Regions from separate parts of the Alkalibacillus sp. S2W genome, predicted to be linked through region 3. Evidence: riboswitches for the same ligand, from Rfam matches in the RefSeq annotation. Region 3 holds a riboswitch; each other region holds the start of a gene.
The links. Region 3 has a riboswitch for cobalamin ahead of ACKXGF_RS03890 (ribonucleoside-diphosphate reductase subunit alpha). Riboswitches for the same ligand answer to the same signal wherever they lie in the genome.
Positions count from the first base shown of each region.

Region 1: linked by a shared signal. The riboswitch ahead of ACKXGF_RS02315 (ABC transporter substrate-binding protein) and the one ahead of ACKXGF_RS03890 (ribonucleoside-diphosphate reductase subunit alpha) in region 3 are both predicted to bind cobalamin.
Region 2: linked by a shared signal. The riboswitch ahead of ACKXGF_RS01165 (acyl-CoA thioesterase) and the one ahead of ACKXGF_RS03890 (ribonucleoside-diphosphate reductase subunit alpha) in region 3 are both predicted to bind cobalamin.

Region 1 covers NZ_CP177234.1:419,275-421,542, reverse strand. Annotated here, with positions in the region: gene ACKXGF_RS02315 (ABC transporter substrate-binding protein) at 1-966, opposite strand, end outside; cobalamin riboswitch at 1,101-1,286, opposite strand; gene ACKXGF_RS02310 (BMP family lipoprotein) at 1,448-2,268, shown strand, end outside.
Region 2 covers NZ_CP177234.1:200,349-202,616, forward strand. Annotated here, with positions in the region: gene ACKXGF_RS01160 (hypothetical protein) at 1-1,015, shown strand, start outside; cobalamin riboswitch at 1,105-1,287, shown strand; gene ACKXGF_RS01165 (acyl-CoA thioesterase) at 1,404-1,898, shown strand; gene ACKXGF_RS01170 (FMN-binding glutamate synthase family protein) at 2,159-2,268, shown strand, end outside.
Region 3 covers NZ_CP177234.1:712,186-714,453, forward strand. Annotated here, with positions in the region: tRNA gene ACKXGF_RS03865 (tRNA-Trp) at 1-59, shown strand, start outside; tRNA gene ACKXGF_RS03870 (tRNA-His) at 64-139, shown strand; tRNA gene ACKXGF_RS03875 (tRNA-Gln) at 148-222, shown strand; tRNA gene ACKXGF_RS03880 (tRNA-Gly) at 226-300, shown strand; tRNA gene ACKXGF_RS03885 (tRNA-Cys) at 341-414, shown strand; cobalamin riboswitch at 683-878, shown strand; gene ACKXGF_RS03890 (ribonucleoside-diphosphate reductase subunit alpha) at 1,018-2,268, shown strand, end outside.

The sequences.
Region 1 (2,268 bases), 290 kb from region 3:
ACCTTGAGCCAAACGCGGTCCAGGTCGTGAAAGAAGGCTGTTTTTAACATCATAAATTTCCTCATTCTGAACAGCTGAAATACTATCCCAACCATCACGGTTCATGATTGTTTCGTGTGCACCTTCTGTCGTTTCACCATATGTCGTAATAATGACATCTGGATTTTGTTCAATAACGACCTCTTCACTTACTTGTGGCCAACCTTCTTGATCGGCGATGATATTCTTACCACCTGCTAATGTTAGAACCTCATGTATGAAAGATCCTTCACCGCCAGAAAATAGTTCCGGTCCTACTTCAATCCACACTTTTTTACGTTCTTCTTCAGGAATATCACTTACCTTATCTTGAACATCACTGACCGTTGTCTTCATACCATCAATGACATCCTGAGCTTGGTTCATTTGACCAGTAGCTTGACCAACTAGTTCAATATCGTGATACACCTCTTCTAAACTTTGAGAACCAATAACTAACACCTTTAATCCGGCTTCACGCATAGCATCAATATCGTCAGCATTTTGAACATCCGCGACGACTAAATCTGGTTCTAAACTAACAATTTTTTCGATATTCAGATTCATATCCCCGACTGTTTCAACGTCGTTTACCTCTTCAGGATAATCTGCCCATTCAGACACACCATCTACCTGATCACCAGCACCTACTGAGTATACAACCTCTGTCGCGCTTGGAATGACGGACACGATTGATTCGGGTTCTTCTTCAATTGTTACCTCAGTATCTGTACGATCAGTTAACGTCACGGGATACGACTGTTCCTCAGATTCACTGGATTCATCGGATTCTCCAGTTTCATTCGATTCATTTTCAGTTGTCTCTTCTCCGCTGTTTTCTCCATTACTCGCCTCTTCGGACCCCTCATCGCTTTGGCAAGCTGTTAACCCGACAGCTAACACGATTAATAACGTGAGAAGCCATTTTTTCAAGTTGCTTTGCATCATCTGTACCGCTTCCTTTCTATGATAAAAAATGCGCTTATTTCCTCCATGGACAGAAGAAAACAAGCGCATGTCGCTTTACTATATACAAATCAATCGATCGATTGATATATAGCGTTCCCTTTAGCCCCGAAGGAAATCAGCTAAAATATATAGGCAGGTTTCCTGACTCAGGATCTTAGCGTCTAACCCCTTCCCGTCGATTCGACAGTGGTTTGGTTAGTTGCTCCTCTACACAGTGGCGGGACCGCGCCGGATTCACACCGGACTTCCCTATTAAGTGAATGCTACTCGTCATTCACACCTATATATTTTATTGATTAAATTAATCTAATTTTAATCTTAAGCTGAAAGGTCATCAACGTCAAACAAATTTTGTTATTTTCTTGAATATTAACTTTAAAAAATGATTCGCTGTCCGATATTAATCTAGTAAGAAATATCGATGAAATTCGACATATTTATTAAGTTTAGGAGGTTGATTATGAAACGAATCAAAATCACTGTTCTACTACTATTCACACTAATGATGACAGTCGCATGTTCATCAAACAGTGAGAATATAGACTCAAGTGAGGACACCCTAAGTGCTGGGCTTCTCGTCACAGAAAGCGGTATTGGTGATAATGCCTTTAGTGACTTAGCCTTCCAAGGATTAACACAAGCACGAGATGAATTAAATGTGGTTTTTGATTACCGCGAACCATTAGATGAGAACTATGAAGAGAAGCTTCAACAGCTCATCGACCAAGACCATGATGTCATCTTTGGTCTCAGCTTCACAACGTCACCTGCCATTAAGGCAAAAGCAGAGGAATATCCAGACCAACAATTTGTCGTGATTGATGACACGATTGACCTACCAAATGTGACGTCAATTACCTTTAAAGAAGATGAAGGTAGCCGTCTTATCGGCTTAATTGCAGGAATGCGCACAGATAGTGACGTCGTCGGTTTTATCGGTGGTGTTGAAAGTGACGTGATCCAGAAATTCGAAGATGGTTTTAAACAAGGTGTTCAAGAAGCCAATCCAGATGCTGAGATTTTAACTGAGTACGCCGGAACTTTCGATGATGACCAATTAGGGGCTGAGATCGCTAGTAATATGATTGATGAAGGAGCCGATTACATATTCCCATCTGCAGGTTTTACTGGAACAGGTGCTTTACAAGAAGCACAAAGTCAGGGCATTCATGCATTTGGTGTCGATACGGACCAATACACGATTGCTGAAGATGCCGTTGTTTCATCCATGGTCAAGAACGTCAATATTGCCATTTATAATGTAATGGAACAGCTCAGTAA
Region 2 (2,268 bases), 510 kb from region 3:
TTTCATTATTGTTGTGACAGTCGGTTTTGCCACGGCGGGAGGCATAGTGGAATCCAGTCAAAACACAAAGCCGTCTTTTACCGGCGAATACAACGTCGCATCAGATGGGCGTATCGCTTATGTGATGGAATCAGACGGCAGACAGACCCTGTATTTGAAGGATCGCGAAGCAGAACATCTTGAAGTCTACGCGGCCGAAGAATCTAAGAAGTTGTGGAGTCCAGTGTTCAACGAAAACGGCGATTTGTCTGTTGTTGAAACGACGGGTTACCCGGAAGCTCCCTCTGGTAAACAAGAATTTCAGCTTGAACACAGCGATGTTCATACGATTTCCGAGGAAGGTGGAGATGTAGAAACCGTTTTACAGGTACGTGGTGTTATCACTGATCTCGTGAAGGATCCGGCACATAACCGCTGGATTATCAATGGTATCCATCTCAGTACGCAAGGGGAGCCAGAAGAAGGGTTCATACCTTACGCATCGGGTTTATATACGTTGAAGCCGAACGGTGATTTTGAAGAAATACAGTCGTTTGAGACGTATTCACCAAGTTCGCTGAGCATAGCAGAGAATGGGAAAAGAATGCTCATGGTGCTACCTGATGATTATGAAAATGCCACGCCTGATTCGATGTTTGAATCTGTGGAACGGATTTATGAAATGAACATCGAAAAGCCGGAGGAGATGAAGGTCATATCTAATAAAGACAGTGAAGTCCCGATCAGTGAAGTAGTGTGGATGGAAAATCAAAATAAATTATTATACCAGACAATCATGAATTACGGGGAAGACGGTTTGTATGAGTATGACATGGTATCGTATGATCGTTCATCTGAAGAAGAAGGAGATCGCCTTCGCATTAATGATTCCGTACAGCATGCAAAGCTCAGAAGAGACAACACACTTTTGTATTATGTGAAAGAGGTGAGCGAAGGGAACCAGTCAGAAACCTTTGAACTGTTCCAGTATCGCCTAGAGAGTGGGGAAGAAGAAAAAGTTGAGCTTCCATCGTAACTCTTTTGAATACTTCTTTTTTACAAATTCAATTGACAAGACGTTTGAAGTAGATATACATTAGAAGATAAGGCATTGCCTTGAGTTGAAAACTGAATGCGTTCAATGGTGGCTTTATGATAAAGCTGAAAAGGGAAGACCGGTGAAATTCCGGCACGGTCCCGCCACTGTAAAGATGATTCATATAGGTGGATCCCACTGTTCATAGAACGGGAAGGGCTATATGAAGATGATTCTGAGTCAGGAGACCTGCCATTGGAAAGAACATTTGATCCTACGGGAGATAGGAGGGTGTTACATGTGACTAGGCCAGCAAGTGATTGCTGGACAAATTTGTATGTAATCTTAAATGCCCAAGTGCACCTTCTTTTAGGAGGTGTATTTTTTTATGGGGGAAGAGAGGAGAAATGGTGTGGAACCACTACCTATAAGTTATTCGAGAATGTCTCAAACAAGATTAGTATTACCACCAGATACGAATCATATGGATACGATATTTGGTGGGAAAGTTTTAGCCTATATTGATGAAATTGCTGCGTTAACAGCGATGAAACATTCTGGCAATGTGGTTGTTACAGCATCCATTGATTCAGTCGATTTTATATCATCAGCTCAGGTTGGTGATGCCTTAACTTTGGAAGCTATCGTGACTAGTACTGGACGAACATCGATGGAAGTGTATGTGAAAGTATTTGCTGATAATTTATTACTTGGCAAAAAAGTACTGACTACAGAATCGTTTATGTCGATGGTGGCGGTAGATCGTGATCGGAATCCGACTGAAGTGCCTGGGGTTATTCCAGAAACTGAGGAGGAGTGTCGGTTGTATGAAACTGCAAATTCGAGAAAAGAACTTCGAAAAAATCGGATGCGTTTGAAATGAAAAAACGGAGTAATAAAAATATTCGATGTCTAAAATAAATTAAACGTAAATTAGGAAGTAGGCATCGAAGGATCATTTAGATTTTAATGGACATTTACCATCTATTCCAGAATAGACACGGAAGAACTGAGATCAACTCTCAGTTCTTTTTTTATATCAGCCTCTTAATTAAACAAACATTCAATTATGATGGATAAATTTAATGAAAAAGCAAAAATTACTATGTAGGGTAGGTATTTCGAAAAAGTGGAGGAAGTCATATGAATGTCGCGAACGTTTTAACGATTATTGGATTTGCATTATTAATGATTATTCTATTGGCTATTGGAGTTATTGCATTTTATTTAATCAGGGTCGATCGAACGCAAAA
Region 3 (2,268 bases):
TGGTAAAACGAAGGTCTCCAAAACCTTTGATGTGGGTTCGATTCCTACTACCCCTGCCATATGGCGGTCGTGGCGAAGAGGTTAACGCACCGGATTGTGGCTCCGGCACTCGAGGGTTCGAATCCCTCCGGTCGCCCCATTTGACATTGGGCCATGGCCAAGCGGTAAGGCAACGGCTTTTGGTGCCGTCATGCGTAGGTTCGAATCCTACTGGCCCAGCCACTAGCGGAAGTAGTTCAGCGGTAGAACACCACCTTGCCAAGGTGGGGGTCGCGGGTTCGAATCCCGTCTTCCGCTCCATTTTTTTAAGTTTAGACTTCTCGAATAATCCGCTTTAGATGGCGGCATAGCCAAGTGGTAAGGCAGAGGTCTGCAAAACCTTTATCACCGGTTCGAATCCGGTTGCCGCCTCCAAAAATTTTTATATGATTACATAAGCCAAGTTGGTAGACAATCTGTTTATCAGCTTTTTTTTATTATAAATTTACTTTTATCTTTTGTTAGGAATTCGATAATGATCTAAGTACGTATTTTAACTATTATTGTTCTAACGTAATTTGTAACGAGATGAGTTTATTTTTAAAAATGCTTAATAAATAAAGTGCTAAAAATCTCTTGTGTTTTAAATGATTATTAGTTAAACTCTATATATAGTTGTTTTTATTTAATTTAAAACTACATATTGTATTCAGCTTATACGGATGCCTTTATGAGGCTTAATAGGGAATTTGGTGAGAATCCAAAACTGCCCCCGCAACTGTAAACGTGGATGAAATGGGTTTGCCACTTTATAAGATTAGTTAATGCTGCTTATAAGGGAAGGCCCATAGTAAAGTGAAGCGTAAGTCAGGAGACCTGTCTGTATGAGCCGAGTTACATTGTCTTCGGGGTGAAAGAGAATGGAACGACACAGGTGATTACAGGTAGGCTAAGAATCCTACTATTGTCATATAGGTCGTTTTATTCGCTTTCAACCTCGTTGGAAGCGAATTTTTTTGTTTAGGGAGGCGTGACAGAATGGATACAGTAACTAAAGTAGTAACGAAAGTGGTCACAGGACAAAATCAGGAAACATTTTTAGAAGAGCGTTTACGGGGGTTTATTGAACGCGTTACAAAGGGGTACGATCATTTAGACGTAGAGCTTTACGAAGACAAAGTGTTGACGGCTATTGGTAGCAAGGACGAAGTGACAAAAGCTCAAATAACAAATGAATTATTATTGCGGGGCCTTGATTTAATTAGCCCAGAGGAACCTGACTGGACTTTTGTGTGTGCCAATATTTACTTAGAACAGTTATACAAAGAAGCAGGACAAAACAGAGAATACGAGGCGAGAGAGCGTTATGGTTCTTATTATGACTTACAACATGTATTAACTCAAAAACAAATTTACAGTGGTGATATTTTAACGTCATATACGGCTGAAGAACTGAAGCAAGCTGAGAATATGATTGATCCAGAACGAGATCGTTACTTTACGTATATAGGATTGAGAACATTGGCTGATCGTTATTTGGCAACGGATCATGAAGGACGCGTTTATGAATTGCCTCAAGAACGCTTTATGACGATTGCATTGACGTTAATGATGAATGAGCCGGAATCGAAACGTATGGAATGGGTTGAAGAAGCGTATTGGGCTTTGAGCAATCTTTATATGACCGTTGCAACACCAACATTAGCAAATGCAGGTAAATCATATGGTCAATTGTCTAGCTGTTTTATCGATACCGTTGATGATAGTTTGCAAGGGATTTATGATTCGAATACGGATATAGCGAACCTATCGAAAAATGGTGGCGGCATAGGTGTTTATCTGGGCAAGATTCGTTCACACGGTAGTTCGATTAAAGGCTTTAAAGGTGTTTCAAGTGGTGTGATGCCATGGATGAAGCAATTAAATAACACGGCAGTTAGTGTTGATCAACTCGGTCAACGACAGGGTGCTATTGCGGTTTATTTGGATATCTGGCATCAGGATATATTTAAGTTTTTAGATGCGAAACTAAATAATGGTGACGAACGTCAACGTACGCATGATTTGTTTACAGGTGTGACATTGCCTGATCTTTTCATGGAGAAAGTGGAGGCACGTGAAAATTGGTACTTGTTTGATCCGCATGAAGTTCGAGATGTGATGGGCTTTAGTTTAGAAGATTATTATGATGAAGAACAAGGTGCTGGGTCATTTAGAGAGAAATATGAAGCGTGTGTGAACCATCCTGATTTAACAAAAGAGACGGTTCCTGCGATTGATGTGATGAAA